Roseiflexus sp. RS-1: one gene and its partner. The protein of the gene in region 2 interacts with the protein of the main gene of each other region in a pairwise test. Links are inferred from orthologs where the notes say so. Each region holds a gene or a part of one and is shown on either strand. Other genes may lie near its edges. The genes, in order: ROSERS_RS20725 and rsfS.

Region 1 (8,289 bases), 940 kb from region 2 along the record:
GCGGCGCGGGTGGCATCACCCAGCCGTTCCCAGCGGTCGGGGTCGGGATGCCCGAGGTGTGCGGCGAACAGACGCGCCAGGTGCGCCGGGTCCGGTTGACCGCGGCGGGTGAGCAGTTCAGCCAGCAGCGGAACGACGGTTGGACTGGTGAGAAACGGTTGATCGAAGAGGGTTGTCGTCCATTCCGGGTAGTGGCGGGCGAAGACAGTGTATGCCCGTGCCAGCGCGGTCTGGAAGGCGCGGCGCGTTGGGTCAAGACCAAGGGTGGCGCGGATGCGCTCTGTCAGGGTGCTCTCCTGGAGCAGGTAGACAAAGACGGCTTCGGCGATAGCGGCGAAGAGCGGTTCCAGCAGCATGGTTGCCTCCCGTGGCACAGGATTCATGCTGTGCTGCCCGATGTGGTTATTGTCCGGTCATTATACCAATCGCCTGTTGAAAGGTTGAGTGTACCTTGCCGCCTCTTGCCAAAACCTCACTGCAATGCCGCCCCTTCGGACTACGCCTTCGCAACAAGTGCAGCAGGTTTCCACCACACGATCACGCAAATTATGACACGCTTTTGAGGTTTTGACGAGCCAGTTTGTCAGCGATAGCAAGGGACACTAGCTCGAAAACGGGGTGCCTCCGGCGCGAACGGCGACTATTCCTTCACCTGCCGCCCATTCGTGCAGGTCTTCCCGTTTGATGGCTGCAGCCATCAGACCGGGAAACTGATCAGGAGTGCAGGCAAAACAAGGGATGCCGAGTGCAACCAGTCTGGCGGCAATCTGGTGATGGAAAGAAGGGCGGCCCTCGTCGCTGAGAGCCAGCAGGGTGATGACCTGGACGCCAGCATTGACCAGTGAAGCTGCATGGCGCAGGAGACGATCAGGATGACCGCCTTCGTACAGGTCACTGATGAGGATCAAAATGGTGTCGTTCGGGACGTGGATAAGGCTCTGACAATAGGTCAAGGCTTGCCCGATATCTGTTCCACCCCCCAGCTGGGCGCCAAACAATACGTCCACCGGGTCGTGCAATTCAGGAGTCAGATCTATGACTGCTGTGTCGAACAATACCAATGAGGTCTTAATAGCCGGGAGCGAGGCCATGACTGCCGCATAGATCGAGGCATAAACCACTGAGGAAGCCATGGAGCCGCTCTGATCCACGCACAGAATGATGTCGCGCAATCTGGAGGCCGACTTTCGGCGCTCATAGCCAATGCGTCTTTCGGGGATGATGGTCTTGTAATTCGGTTGGTAGTGCTTCAAGTTGGCGCGGATGGTGCGATTCCAGTCCATGTCGGCGTAGCGCGGACGGCGATGATGAGCAGCGCGGTGGAGAGCGCCGCTAATAGCCTGGCGCAGGGGTCCTTCCAGTTTTTTCTCCAGTTGTTCGACCAGGGCGCGCACCAACTGACGGGCGGTGTGTCTGGTCTGTTCGGGGATAACTTTGCTGAGTGAAAGGATGGTTGAAACGAGATGAATATCGGGGGTGACGGCTTCCAGCATTTCGGGTTGGAGTAGCATTTGACGCAGGTTGAGCCGTTCCAGGGCGTCTTTTTGCATGATATGGACAACCGGGGCGGGAAAATACGTGCGAATATCTCCCAACCAGCGCGCCACGTGGGGAGCGGAAGCGCTTAATCCGCCTCGCCCCTTCTGTTCGGCGCGGGAATAGAGCGCGGCCAGCGCTTGATCCATACCCAGGTCGGTTTCGTTGCTCAGAGAAAAGCCGGTGCCATCCGCCTCGCCGCCCAGGATGAGACGCCAGCGGCGCAACCTTTCCTGAGCGGGATCAAAAGAAGACGGGTTATCGCTCCTCATCGTTCGTTGCTCCCAGAATCACATTGACCAGTGCCAGAGCTTTCTCTCCACGGACGGGGTCGAGTTTCATCTCGCTGGTCGAAAAGAGGCGGCTTCCTGCGTTTCTGGCGAGCTCACCTATCTGGCGACGTTCCGGATCAGAAAAGGCGCTGAAGGTACGGCGCAGGATCGGCAGAATGGTGATGAAGGAAGCCTCGGACAGAGATAATACCCACTCATCCAGCAATTGCCACAGGGCAGGATCGTGAATCAGAGCCTGACCGCCGCTATGGAGGAATCCCTGCAGCCAGGCGGCAGCGTCGGCAGCGGGTGCGCCAGGGGAGAGTGCCAGGCTCATGCGGATGATCGTCTCATCGTCAGCATGGGCATCGTAGAGGAGGCGGGAGGCAAGTCCACGAATAAGCCCGTGCCCGGCCGACAGTGTGGCCAGGGTCGTCAGGGTGCGCAGCCAGGCTTGTGTGTGATCGCCGTTCCCCATCCCCTCTATCAGATCAATACCCCGATTGATCGCTCTAATGCGCGCGAACATCTTCTGGGCGGCATCCTCATTGAGGGCAGAACAGGCAGCGGGCAGGCCAATGCAAACGCGAGTGATCAGTTCATCCACAATGTGACGAACCAGAGCGGTGTCGGTTTGGCGAACGTTGCCATAGCGACTGATGTTGATGAGTGGCGGGAGAGCATCCATCAGATGTGAGAGGTCGGTGCTGGAAGCAGCGAGGGATTGGGTGCGCTCCAGGAGGGGTGGGATCACTTCGGGCAGGTCAGCCAGCAGAGCGACCTCGACCAGGCGAGTGATCGCTGGCAACTCGGTGGCACGGCCAGCTTCGTCCTGGACTTTGTTGGTCGCGGCTTCAAGGAGGGTATTCCCCCACATACTGGCTTCGATGATGTTGACGGCAAATTCAGGCTTCCATTCAATGTGCCAGATCTCGTGGAAGGTGCCTTTGCCCCCAGACGCCGATTGTAATCTGCCCCAGGGAATGCCCAACAGGGTGAGCCGGTGCAAGAGGCGGGAACGTTCGAGCAGAAGCGGTTTGCGCAGATCGAGGTCAAGAGTTTGAGGTGTGGCGGAGGGTTCGAGACGGGTGCGTCTCTGGGCGGCGAAGAGGTCGCGCTGGAGGGGAACAGTGGGTGCAGCCAGTGGCACTTTGCCCATTCGCTGACCCACGATTAACTTCTCATACATGAGGCGCAAGGGAACATCGTCGCCAAAACAAAACACGGCCCGGATGGCTTCTTCCACTTCGGGCAAGCCGGGGAGAGGAAGATCGCGCAACGCAGCCAGCGTTTCGGCCAGGCGTGTCCCTTCGATGGCATGGGCAGGCGAGACCTCCAGCCCTTCCGCGCGCATCTGTTGCGCCACTTTGACCATCCAGCCTTCGACGATGTTGCTTTCACTCTGCCAGAGATGCTCGTACCAGCCGGGGGAATCTATCCCTGCGCCATACCCGGAGCGGCGGGCAAGGCGGTCATATGTCCAGGGAATGAGGCTTACCGCCGGCTGACCGGTGGATGAACCGGCCCGGCGATCGGGAACAATGGAACGAAGAAAATCAGCCAGGAGCGTCTCATCTGCCTGGTCCGTATCGAGATGGGTAAGAGCCGGAGCGTGCCAGGCCCCACAAACCACTGCAATGTTCTCGTAGCCTTCGACCTGGGCAGCACGGATGATGTTTCGCATCGCCGCTTCGCGGACAAGGTTCTGGGGTTCGTTCTGTCCCAAACTTTCCGCTTCGGCGCGCAGGGCGCTCATCAATTCGAGAATGCCGCTAAAAATGCCTTCCGTGGTGCGTCGCTGTTCGATGAAACGTTCCCACCAGCGTTCGCTGTCTGAATAGCCAGCGGCCTGAGCCAGGATTTGAAAAGGATCTGAAGACGGGAAAACAGGCGTCGGGGATTGTTCTGGATCAGGACGGTGAGCAACAAGGAGATGCCTTTGTTCCAGGTCCATGAACCTCACCGTGATCTTGTTTGCCAGGGCGTAGCGAATGGCTTGCCATTCGGGAGAAAATTCGGCGAAAGGGTAGAAAATGGCATATTGTGGGTTGTCTGGCAGGTAAATCAACAGAGCAAGCGGCGGAATCGCCTCCGGGTCGGCGAAAAGGGGCAGCAAGGCGTCAGCTTCGGGAGGTCCTTCGACCAGGACACAATCGGGACGCAGTTTCTCCAGCGCTGCGCGCACGCTTCTGGCAGAGCCAGGCCCGTGGTGACGAATGCCGAGAAGGGTGACCATAGAGGCTATTCCATCTCTTTGCAGGCTCGATACAGGTCCTTCCAGTCTTTTCTTTCTTTTGCCACCGTCTCCAAATATTCCTGCCAGACGATTCGGTCCTGGAGCGGGTCTTTGATAACAGCGCCGACCAGCCCGGCGGCCACGTCTCCGGCGCGAAGTTTCCCATCGCTAAAATGGGCCGCGAGGGCCAGGCCATTGATGACGACGGAGATGGCCTCGGCTGTGGAGAGCGTGCCACTTGGCGATTTGAGCCTGCTCTTCCCGTCTGCGGTCATTCCGGCGCGCAGTTCGCGGAAAATGGTCACGATGCGGCGAATTTCCTCCAGCGCGGGTGGCTCAGCCGGCAGTTCAAGAGCACGTCCAAGCGCCTCTGTACGGTAGCGAACGATTTCCACTTCCTCTTCCAGCGTGGCTGGCAGCGGCATGACCACGGTGTTGAAGCGCCGTCGCAGAGCAGAGGAAAGATCGTTCACCCCTTTATCACGGTTGTTGGCGGTGGCAATCAAGTTGAAGCCCTTAACTGCCTGCACTTCGCTCCCCAGTTCCGGAATGGGGAGGGTTTTCTCTGAAAGAACCGAAATCAGCGTGTCTTGCACCTCCGAGGGAATGCGCGTCAGTTCCTCGACACGCGCCAGTTTGCCCCTTTGCATGGCGATCATAATCGGGCTGGGAACAAGCGCTTTCTCGCTCGGACCTTCTGCGAGCAGGCGAGCATAGTTCCAGCCATAACGGATAGTTTCCTCTGTTGTGCCGGCTGTTCCTTGAATGAGCAGGGTTGAATCACCGGAAATGGCGGCTGCCAGGTGCTCGGAGACCCAGCTCTTGGCTGTGCCCGGTACGCCCAACAGCAACAGCGCCCGGTCGGTGGCCAGCGTGGCTACGGCCACCTCGATGATTCGACGGCTACCGATATACTTCGGCGTAATGGTAAAACCATTTTCCAGTTTACCTCCCAGGATGTAGGTGGTTACTGCCCACGGGGAGAGTTTCCAGTTTGGAGGACGCGGGCGCGTATCGACCTTTGCCAGTTCTGCCAGTTCTTCGGCAAATTGTTGTTCGGCATGTTCGCGTACAATCAGGTTCATGATGATTGTTCCTCCAGGCTGGATTTGATCTCGTTACGGAACTTCAGGATTTGCAAAAAGGACCCGATTTTCTTGTTCCAGCCGCTTCCAGGTTCATCTTCCCAACCCTGCGAAAATTCATCGGACAGTTCAGGAGGCATCCAGCGGGCAAAGCCGGGTAGCGCCTGGAGTAAGCGCTGATGGAAAACGGTGGATTGCTGCTGTACGCTCTTCACGACCCAGCGCGAGAGGTTTGCTGTCCATGGCCGATGGTACATTTCTAACAACGCGATTGCTCTTGTGCTGCGGGTATCGCTGACACCGGGTTCGATAGAGGTGACCCACCCCTCAATTTTTTCGGCGCGCAGGAGAGGAACCAGTGCCGAAAGCGCGTTCATATCCAGGAAAGATTGTGCCTCCTCCTGTGTCATCCATAGCAGGATCAGCGACTCGGCCCAGTCTGCATCTGCTGTTCCGATGGCAGCCATTTGCCAGCCGAGAAGGAGCGGCTCTTTCCATTCGCAGGTGAGCGCCATGGCGATCCATCGGTCAGGTGAACGGTTAAATTCACGGCTCCATAACACTGGCGGGGTCAGTGCGATCAGTTGCGCCAGTCTGCTGGCTTTTTCACCCATCTTTTTGGGCAACGCAAGCTCACCCACACCGTCCCGTTTTGCAGCGGAATCCAGTTCTTCGGGCAAAGTCACTTCCAACGTTCCCTTGTTTAGAAAAGAGGAGCGGACGCGAACGATCAGCTTGACCCGCGTCCACATCCGTTTCACGAAGCGTGATGTTTCCAGCCGCAGGAGCAATCTGCGCGCCGCCTGGCGCACTTCTTTGCGTTTGTCATCAAGGCAGGCTTCGAGAAAGGGTTCATCGTCCATGCTCAATCCGATCGCAAAGGTAGCCAGGAACGCGGCACGGTCTTCGGGTGAATCTGTTTCCCAACAGGTCTGTACCCATTCGCGCCCTCTGGCCGGGTCAGTGGTACGTATGCGTTCCAGGGCGAAGACCCGCTCGGCGCGAGTTCCGTTTTCCCAGGCTTCTAGTGGCTCACGTTTGCGAGCATAGTCCCAGGCTGGATTGTGCGCGGCCAGCCAGCTCCCGCGTTCACCGATGACGGGGAGGATCAGGGAATGCCATGCGTTTCTGCCAGGACTCAGGAGCGCAGGCAAGGTTTCGGGGGGAACGATATAGCCGCGTTCGGCGGCCCCTTGCAAAAACTCCGGTAGCAGTTCATCCATTTCTTCTTCCAGCATGCGTTTGAACAATCTCCCCGCTCTCTCCGGCATTCGCGGCCGGCTTTCTGTGCCACAGATTGCCCTTTCTCCTGTAAAAGCTACCGGGACATATCCTCCCAATTCAGCGATCCCCACACGGATCGCCGAAGCGAGCAGCGACTCGTCGGTCGAACCCAGCATGGCAGATTGAGCAAGGGACTTGAGGGTAGTCATAGGCGAACAAACCTTTCGTTCTCCCAGGCCGTCATGGGGAAAAATGAGAATCCGTCCCACAAGCCAAAAACGGTGAGAGGGTGACCGCCAGAAAGAGAAAGAAGTTCCCAACAGTGGGAACGGGAGGATACGGGGATTGCCTGATTCTCACCATCACACAAAAGCCAGTTTGTTTCCAACCTTTCAATGGTCACATGTTCCAACACGACAGGAAAATGCTCTAACCATGGGTTGAGGCCGAGCGCGGTAGAATACGCATCGAGAAAGGCGAGAAAATTCGGCAAGCCAGCAGGAACAAAAGTGGATTCCAGCCTCCGGTAGCTTTTGAAAACGGCTCGCAAGGGGTATGCGCTGGGGAAGTAAACCAGATCACCGCGCAAGGTCAGGCCAGGGAAAAGGTGATCTTCGAAGGGTCTGGTTCTGAAAGCGAAGAGGATAAGTTGAGCAGGTTTGCGGCTGGTTTTGCCCCACAACCAGTTGATTTGGGTGCGCAACCCACTTGTCTCGTCTTCCTCGAGGGTCTGAGCCACTACCAGCCAGTCATCGCTCAGGGCGGGAGAAGAGAGGATCAACTCCTTGCGATTGATAGTCCAGCCGAGCAGGGTGCGCACATCGGTGCGTGAGGGTTCGGGCAGGCTTTCCAGACGACGGTAGGCCTGGATGAGCAGGTGGAGTCGCGCCATTTTCAGGAGCAGAATTTCCGTCCAGTTGGGGGAGGCGCCGGGAATGTCCCGCATCTCGCGTACCATCCGCGCCGCACCAGGCAATTGGGCATCTACCAGGCGGGCAGATTGCTGTTCCCAAAACGAAGCCGGCGCACTCTGGGCGAAAGCCAGGCCCTGGCGGATCAGGTCTTTGAGCCAGAGGTCGAGCGTTTCGAGACCCGCAGCAACCAGTTTTTCACGTCTGGCGGCGCGGCGTGCAGCGTCTTTCTGACGCGACTGCGACGAAGCAGTGTCGGGTTCAGCCTGTCCCGCGTGATCCGACGTCTGGTCGGTGCGTTTTTCCAGCCATTCAGAGACCCAGGCAGGGGGTGTGGCATCTTTCAATATGGTTGGCGAAGCCGATGCCAGCAGCATCAATCCCAGGACATGTTTACAGGGAGATTTGCGACTTGGACAGGTGCAGGCAAAGCCGCGATTGGACAGATCTACCTGCACCTTGTATGGCTTTTGTGCACTGCCCTTGCATTCACCCCACAAGGCTGCTTCGTTGGCGCCCAGGCTGACCCAATGACAAATATCTGCCAGTTCCTGAGCGGCTTTAAGCGAAGCCAGGTCAGGGGCAAGGGCTTTGGCTTCTTCGGCAGTGATGGACGACATACATCAATTATACTATTGATACTGACCCACTTTGATGGAAAGAAAGCGATGTGAGGTCATGTCAGCAACCCGCGTTGCGTGTGGCTTTCCGCCCCCACTGCTTGTGAGTCGTGAGCATTTCTTCATCACAGCCCTTTCGGCAGCCCCACCTTCTATCAAATCGGGGCAATATGAGAGGGTGTAAACGCAGCAGGACGTCTACACTCCCCCTTCTCCCGTGTGGAAGAAGGGGGTCGAGGGAATGAGGGACGCGCTTACTCCCCCACCCATTCGATCCGCTGTTCACCGGCGTACACATTCAGCGACGCGCCACGCAGGAACCCGATCAGGGTCATATTGAAACGCTGCGCCAGTGTGACCGCCAGTGTCGAGGGCGCGCCCACCGCAGCCACCACCGGTATGCGC
Region 2 (8,219 bases):
AGGCGCTGGCCGCGCTCGCCCCCCACCTGCCCACGCACCTGTTCGCCGAGGCCCTCGCCGCCGCTCGGACAATTGCCGACAAGTACTGGCGATCTGAGGCGCTGGCCGCGCTCGCCCCCCACCTGCCCACGCACCTGTTCGCCGACGCCCTCGCCGCCGCACGGGCGATTGAGTGGGATTTTTCTCGCCCCAGAGCGCTGGCCGCGCTCGCCCCCCACCTGGCAGCAACCCCTGCGCTCGATGAACAGTTTGTGCCAACGCTGCGCACCCTTGCGCAACGGGGGCGCCCGGCGTTGCTCGGTGATCTGCGAGCGCTACAGCCGTGGCTGGCGGCGCTGGCTGAGCGGCGACGGCAATCCACAATGTTAGCGGCGCTGGCGACGGCGATCAGCGAGACTGGGCGGTGCTGGCCGTGATCAGGGGTGCGGGCGCGCTATGGGCGGGTGATCTCCAGGCGCTCGGCGGTGATGATGTGGGTGAGCAGGCCGCGGCAGGCGCGGTCGATCATATCGTGGACGTCGCGGAAGCGCCCGTTATAGTACGGGTCGGGAATATCGCGGAGACCGAGATCGGGCGCATAATCGAGCAGCAGGCTGAGGCGCACCAGCGAACTGCCGACCATGCGGCGCAGTGCGTCGAGATGGGCGCGCTCGGCCGCAACGATGTAGTCGAAACGCGCGAAATCGTCCGCCTGGATCATGCGCGCGCGATGGTTGCAGCGGATGCCGCGTTCGGCAAGCAGCGCGGTGACCCCCGGATGCGGCGGGTCGCCAATGTTCCACGCGCCGATTCCGGCAGAGTCGGTTTTGATCCGCCCGCTCAACCCGGCCTGCTCGACATAATGCCGGAAGATGCCCTCCGCCATGGGGGAACGACAGATATTCCCCGTGCAGACGAAGAGCACAGCAATGATCCTGTTGTTGGCGCTGCTCACCTGCATTCCTGGTGTATCATGGCGTCCAGAACATCGTGCTCTTGAACCGAGAGTATACCATAATTCATGGAGACGTTCATTGACCGACTGAGGATCGTGCGCGAGCGAATCGCCGCCGCAGCGCAGCGCGCACACCGCGATCCTGCGACGATTCGCCTGGTGGGGGTGACGAAGGCGCAGCCGGTGGAGGCGATCCGCACGGCGCTGGATGCGGGTCTGTGCGAGATTGGCGAAAACCGGGTGCAGGAGGCGGAAGCCAAAATGACTGCGCTGGAGGCGGAACGCTATCGTTTGACCTGGCACCTGATCGGGCATCTGCAAACGAACAAGGCAAAAAAAGCCGCCACGTTGTTCGATATGGTCCATTCGGTCGATAGTCTGCGGTTGGCGCAGGCTATCAACCGCTACGCTGCTGAGGTGCGTCGTGATCCGGGGAGACGTTTGCCCATCCTCTTGCAGGTGAATGTCTCTGGTGAGGCGACGAAGTCCGGTTTCGATCTGTATGGTTGGGAAACGCAGCCCGATGTGTATGAGCGTTTTTGCGCCGATGTCGAGCAGATACTGGCGCTGCCGCACCTGGACGTGCGCGGGTTGATGACGATTGCGCCATGGGCGCCCGACCCGGAAGCAGCGCGCCCCGTGTTCCGCGCGACGCGGCGCCTGCGTGACGCGCTGGCGCAGCGATTTCCAATCGCACCATGGCGTGATCTGTCGATGGGTATGACTGACGACTTTGAAGTCGCCATTGAAGAAGGGGCGACTATCGTGCGGATCGGGCGGGCGATCTTCGGCGAGCGGTAAGGATTTGTCATTCGGGCGAGAATGTGCTACCATCGCACGCACAGCGCGGGATCAATAGAGGGTAAGGAGGCGGCAGGTGAGCATTCTGGTCGATAAAAACACCCGTTTGCTCGTGCAGGGGATCACCGGGCGCGAGGGTGAGTTCCATACGCGCCAGATGATTGCTTATGGCACGAACGTGGTTGCAGGTGTCACGCCGGGTCGCGGTGGGCAGACCGCGATCGACGGCAGGGTGCCGGTGTTCAACACGGTGGCGGAAGCCGTCAAACAAACCGGTGCGAATGTTTCGGTCATTTACGTCCCGGCAGCCTTTGCGCCGGATGCGATGCGTGAGGCGGCGGCGGCTGGCATCCCGTTGATCGTCTGCATTACCGAAGGCATTCCGGCGAACGACATGGTGGCGACCTACGCCTTCATTCGTGAACATGGCGCGCGCCTGATCGGACCGAACTGCCCCGGGTTGCTGACCCCTGGTCAGGCGAAGGTGGGGATCATTCCGGGCAACATCGCCACTCCCGGTCCGGTCGGGGTGGTGTCGAAGAGCGGCACACTCACCTACGAGGCGGTCGATGCGTTGACGCGGATCGGTCTGGGGCAGACGACGATTGTCGGGATCGGCGGCGACCCGATCATCGGCACCTCCTTTGTCGATGTGCTGGAGATGTTCCAGGCTGATCCTGAGACGGCTGCAATTGTGCTGATCGGCGAAATCGGCGGGGCGGCGGAGATCGATGCCGCGAAGTATATCGCGGCGCACGTCACGAAGCCGGTCGTCAGTTTCATCGCCGGGCAAACGGCGCCGCCGGGCAAACGGATGGGGCACGCAGGCGCGATCATTACCGGCGGCGAAGGCACCGCCCAGGAGAAGATCGCAGCGCTCGAAGCAGTGGGTGTGCGCGTGGCGCGCCTGCCGACCGATATTGCTCAACTGGTCCGAGAGGTCCTGTAAGCGAGAGGCGATAGCTGATAGCCGATAGGCGATAGCCGATAGGCGAGAGGGTCACCGTTGGAGTTCGCGTGACGCACAGGCGGGCCTCGCCCTGCATAGCCGAGGGGTTCAGCCCCACGGCGAATCGAATAGAACACGGATCGGCACAGACATAACGGATCGGCACGGATTTCTTAACCATCATCCGTGCTAATCCGTGGTTAGTTTCAAAGCAGGGGAATGGTGATCCTCACAGGGGTGGGTTTTCTGGCAAGCCTCTGTGTGTCATCTCCCCTTTTAGCCATCAGAACGCCCAAACTTCCCCTTCTCCCTCAACGTTGGTGCGCCGATCCAGCGCGGGGTCGGGGGTTTCAGCCATCAGGACGCCCAAACTCCCCCTTCTCCTCTTGTGGGAGAAGGGGGTCGGGGGGATGAGGGGCAAAAGAATACCAGAATGCAGTACGTTTTTGCGGCAAAATCTGAATCTATGCAGTGCAAGCCCAGTGGGGATTGAAGGCGCCCTCGCTACTGCAACAACATCTCAAAGTTAGGCTGGTCACCGCCCGTAAAGCGACGGAAGACGCGCTGAACAAGGCGCACCGTCCCCTCACCGAGCCAGTAGGTCAGGATCGAGCCAAGCACAAGGCCAACCGCGCTGCCAACGGCTGCGCCGAGACCAAAGATGACATAGTGCGTGCGCTTACTGGCATTCATAGTATATGTCATTCCTATTGCATGACGACGACCGGGGTCGCTTTGCTCCACAGCCGTTCAAGCCGGTAACGGTCGCGCAGTTCGACAGAAAAAATGTGAACGACCACATCGCCATAGTCGAGCAGCACCCAGCCAGTGTCGGCTGTTCCCTCGATGCGCGGCTGGATATCGTACTCGCGGGCGAGTCCCTCATCGATGGCTTCGGTGATCGCCTTGAGCTGGCGTTCGCTCCCGCCGGTGCAGATGACGAAGTAATCCGCAACGCTGTTCAACCGTCGCAAATCGAGCAGGACGATATTGCTGGCCTGTTTGTCTTCGGCGAGCGTCACTGCCCGTCGCGCGATTTCTGTCGCCTGTACAGCCTGTTCCTGGATCAGAGCGCCCTCCTTCATTTCAGAGTTGTGCGACATCTCCCGATATATCTTCTCGTCTGATTCTACCAGAATCGCGGCACGCCTGCAACGTGATGACGTTGAGTCGTTGCTCACATGGGGCATCGAGCGCTCCTCTCTCCCCCTTCTTCCCTTCGTGGGAGCAGGATCAGGGGGGATGCCCACAGGGATTTTTGGCAAGCCCCTGCGCGCCATCTACCGTTTCAGCCATCAGAATGCCCAACCTCCCCCTTCTCCCCTTGTGGGAGAAGGGGGTTGGGGGATGAGGGGGCAAAGGTCTTCCTCCGCTCCCTATGACGCAAGACGCAACAGCGATCCGGTCACGACCCCCGCAGTCTGCATCAACAGCGATGCCAGCGTTGAGTCGCGCACCATCGTCGTCCACGGCTCCAGCGGATACGCCCGGATGACCTGCCCCAGCGCCGTGATCAGCAGCGCGGCATGCACGATTCCCAGCGCCGCACCCAGCCCATGGTCGAGGTTGCCGAAAACGATCAGTCCCACGTACAGCTGGAGCAGCGAGGCGAGCAGACTGGCGCTGCCGCTCACCAGCGCCAGCAGCGTGAGTGCGCCGCCCACCTCAGCCACGGCGCGACTGGCGGTGAACGACATCAGCGCGTCGGCTGCATCTGAACCGTACCGGCCGGCGACCGCCAGACCCGCCGCGAGACCGGCGAGCGCCAGGATTTGCCGCACGAGACCCCAGTAGTAGCCAGCGATGCCTGCCAGCGCCAGGATGATGCCGATCAGGATGTCGAGAAGGTTCATCGTCGATGAAACTTATAGCAGTTCTCGGCTACATTGACCATTTTCCTATCCGCCGTGTCGCGTGAGGCGCGCGCTGCCAGCGGAATGTAGACCGAAATTATGGTCTTTGAATAAATAATCCGGTATAGCCCGCGCAGGCGGGCTTTGCCTTAGATAGCCGAGGGCTTATGGTCTTTGAAGAAATAATCCGCCATAGCCCGCGCAGGCGGGCTTTGCCCTGGATAGCCGAGGGCTTATGGTCTTTGAAGAAATAATCCGCCATAGCCCGCGCAGGCGGGCTTTGCCCTGGTTAGCCGAGGGCTTCAGCCCCACGGCTAGCGCAGTATAGCGGATTTAATTTTCAATCTCCATCAGCCCCACGGCTAGCGCGGGATAGCGGATTTATTTCTCAATCTTCATCATTTCGGTCGTCGCGATTCCGGGAGTGTTCAACCTCGTCCACCTGGTTCAACCCCTGTGAGAACCGCTATAAAATTAACCACGGATCAGCACGGGTGAGACGGATGACCGCGGATGTCAATCAAAAGATCCGTGCCGATCCGTGTTCTATTTCAAACCCGTGCCGATCCGTGTTCTATTTCCAGCAGCGCTGCGGGGACGCAGCACCGCTGCGTCCCTACTACTCGACGGTGTACTCTCCCTCGACGACGCCTTCGTCTTTGCCCTTCTTCGCGCCGGCGCCGTCGCCGCCTGCGCTGGTGTAGGCGCTCTGCGACACCTGGTACATCGCCTGTTGCAACTCCGACGAAATCGAGCGCATACGGCTCTCGTTCTCCTGGCTGATCGCCTCGCGCAGGTCTTTGATCAGACCCTCGACGCGGCTCTTGAGCGCCGGATCAACCTTGTCGCCGAGTTCGTTCAGCGACTTCTCGCTCTGGTACGCCAGGCTGTCCGACTGGTTCTTCAGTTCGATCAGTTCGCGTCGCCGCTTGTCCTCGGCTGCATGCAGTTCGGCGTCGCGGATCATCCGCTCGATCTCTTCCTTCGACAGGTTGGTGCTGGCGGTGATCGTGATCCGCTGCTCCTTCCCGGTTGCCTTATCGCGGGCGGACACGTTCAGGATGCCGTTGGCGTCGATATCGAACGTCACTTCGATCTGCGGCACGCCGCGCGGCGCCGGCGGAATACCTTCGAGCCGGAAGCGACCCAGCGTCATATTGTCGGCTGCCAGTTCGCGCTCGCCCTGCAACACGTGGATGTCCACCGCCGTCTGCCCGTCGGCAGCCGTCGAGAAGATTTCGCTCTTGCGGGTCGGAATGGTCGTGTTGCGCTCGATCAGTTTGGTCATCACACCGCCAAGCGTCTCGACACCGAGTGAGAGCGGCGTGACGTCGAGCAACACCACATCCTTCACATCGCCGCCGAGCACGCCTGCCTGGATCGCCGCGCCAATCGCCACGACCTCGTCTGGGTTAACGCTGCGGTTCGGCTCTTTGCCCGTCAGTTTGCGCACCAGGTCGATGACCACCGGCATGCGCGTCGAGCCGCCAACCAGCACGACCTCGTCAAGATCGCCTGGCTTCAGACCAGCGTCCTTCAACGCCTGGAAGAACGGACCCTTCAGGCGTTCAGTCAGGTCGGCGGTCAACTGCTCGAACTTCGCACGGCTGAGGCGCATTTGCAAATGCTTCGGACCGCTGGCGTCGGCGGTGATGAACGGCAGGTTGATCTCGGTCTCCGACATGCTGGAGAGTTCGATCTTCGCCTTCTCCGCTGCTTCTTTCAGGCGCTGCAACGCCTGGCGGTCCTTGCTCAGATCGATGCCCTGATCCTTGCGGAACTCGTCGATCAGCCAGTTGACGATCCGCTGGTCATAGTCATCGCCGCCGAGGTGCGTATCGCCGTTGGTGGCTTTCACCTCGACCACGCCATCGCCGACTTCGAGCACCGACACGTCGAACGTCCCGCCGCCCAGGTCGAACACCAGAATCGTCTCGTCCTTCTTCTTATCGAGACCATACGCCAGCGCAGCCGCAGTCGGCTCATTGATGATGCGCAGCACCTCAAGCCCGGCGATCTTGCCGGCGTCCTTGGTCGCCTGACGCTGACTGTCGTTGAAGTATGCCGGAACGGTAATCACCGCTTTGGTCACCGGCTCGCCAAGGTACGCTTCGGCGTCGGTTTTGAGTTTCTGCAACACCATCGCCGAAATCTCCTGCGGCGCATATTCTTTGCCAGTCACCGGCGAGAAGACGCGCACATCGTTGCGTGGACCCTTCACCACCTTGAAGGGCACCATCTCGCGCTCAACGGTCGTCTCATCAAAATTGCGCCCGATGAAGCGCTTGATCGAATAAAACGTATTGTCCGGGTTGATCGTCGCCTGGCGCTTCGCCGTCTGCCCGACCAGGCGCTCACCGTTCTTCGTGAACGCAACAACCGACGGCGTGGTGCGGTTGCCTTCCGCGTTCGGAATAACGACCGGGTCGCCGCCTTCCATCACCGCGACGACCGAGTTGGTTGTTCCCAGGTCAATGCCGACAATCTTTGGCATAGTCGTCTCACCTTCTTCCCTGCAAAATTGTGAACTGAAGGAGCATGCACTGCGGGAACGCCCGCTGCGCCTGTCACTGCTGTTAGTTTACCCGTTTCTTGCTAATCCGCTATATGTGCAGTGTTAGAAGTGTGTTAGATTTGCCGCAGATGTTGGTACTAACATCCTATCAACTTCCTCTTGCCCGACGTGATATAGTATCATTGACACGCCAGCATCAGTCTATGGCGGTCTGTTGCCTCATCAGGAGCGATCCATGTCACGTTTCTCTTCCGCCCTCACGCTGCTCACGCTTGTGATCATCGTCGGAGCGCTGTTGCCTGTCGGTCCTGCCGCGTCAACGCCGGTCGCGCTGGCATCAGGGGTGTTTGTGGTGACGACGGCGGAGGATGCAGACGGCTCGACATGTCCGGTTTCAACAAGCGGCGACCCTGCCAATCCCTCTCCCACCTGTTCGTTGCGTCAGGCGATCAATGCGGCGAATGCCGCTGGCGGGGGTGTCATCAAGTTCAACATTCCGCCGCAGGTTCCTGCTTTTGAAACGAACGGTCTGTACCGTGCGATCCGTATTCGGATTAGAAACGATAATGAGCCGCTGCCAGCGCTTGCAGGAAATATCACCATTGACGGAAAATCCCAGGAGATCAACTGGCCCGCCCAGGCAAATCTGATCGGTCCTGAAATCATTATCGATGGATCAGAACTGATCAATCGCAGCGGCATCCGGTTGACCGGCAACAACAATGTCGTGCGCGAAATTGCGGTTGTGAACTTCAAGTCCAGCAGTTCGACACCGAGTTTCGGTCAGGGGGTTGGTATCGATGTGGTCAGCGGCAGCAATCATCGTATCGAAGGCAACTATGTCGGCATCGATCCGGTATCGCCGACGCTGACCCTGAGCGGCAACGGCTTTGCTGGCATCTGGGTCGAGCAGAGTGCGACCGATACGGTGATCGGCGGGTTGCGCACCGATCTTTCCAAAGCGAACTTCATCAGCGGCAACGATCTGGACGGGATCGTGGTGCAGGGTGCGCGCACGAAGATCCAGGGCAACTTTATCGGGGTCGGGCGCCTGCTCAGCGCCGAAACGTTTGCATTGCGCAATCTCGGCGCCGGTATTATTGTTCGCTACGCGGATGGCACGGTGATCGGTGCAACCCCCGATCAACCGGATCCGGCGTATGGCAA

The links.
Region 1: the proteins of rsfS (region 2) and ROSERS_RS20725 interact in binary tests that used the Escherichia coli proteins (3 or more experiments, as listed by UniProt). The link is inferred for Roseiflexus sp. RS-1 from one-to-one orthologs.

What each region holds. Positions count from the first base shown.
Region 1 is NC_009523.1:5,029,172-5,037,460, reverse strand. The notes cover bases 3,090-6,089. They hold ROSERS_RS20725 (ATP-binding protein), read right to left. Parts: upstream 5,130-6,089; coding sequence 4,050-5,129; downstream 3,090-4,049. Other genes in these bases: ROSERS_RS24420 (DUF5691 domain-containing protein), read right to left, coding at 5,126-6,089; ROSERS_RS20730 (DUF5682 family protein), read right to left, coding at 3,090-4,044. Outside these bases: ROSERS_RS20740 (NB-ARC domain-containing protein), read right to left, coding at 1-356; ROSERS_RS20735 (VWA domain-containing protein), read right to left, coding at 603-1,808; more of ROSERS_RS20730, read right to left, coding at 1,795-3,089; more of ROSERS_RS24420, read right to left, coding at 6,090-6,562; ROSERS_RS20715 (SWIM zinc finger family protein), read right to left, coding at 6,559-7,884; formate dehydrogenase accessory sulfurtransferase FdhD, read right to left, coding at 8,139-8,289.
Region 2 is NC_009523.1:4,089,976-4,098,194, reverse strand. Bases 2,090-5,019 are described here. They hold rsfS (ribosome silencing factor), read right to left. Parts: upstream 3,788-5,019; coding sequence 3,392-3,787; downstream 2,090-3,391. Other genes in these bases: ROSERS_RS16720 (CvpA family protein), read right to left, coding at 4,061-4,537; ROSERS_RS16730 (hypothetical protein), read right to left, coding at 3,189-3,377; sucD (succinate--CoA ligase subunit alpha), read left to right, coding at 2,090-2,684. Outside these bases: ROSERS_RS26925 (ATP-binding protein), read left to right, coding at 1-416; ROSERS_RS16745 (low molecular weight protein-tyrosine-phosphatase), read right to left, coding at 434-940; ROSERS_RS16740 (YggS family pyridoxal phosphate-dependent enzyme), read left to right, coding at 1,001-1,735; more of sucD, read left to right, coding at 1,812-2,089; molecular chaperone DnaK, read right to left, coding at 5,157-7,031; ROSERS_RS16710 (right-handed parallel beta-helix repeat-containing protein), read left to right, coding at 7,288-8,219. UniProt on the Escherichia coli protein: Functions as a ribosomal silencing factor. Interacts with ribosomal protein uL14 (rplN), blocking formation of intersubunit bridge B8.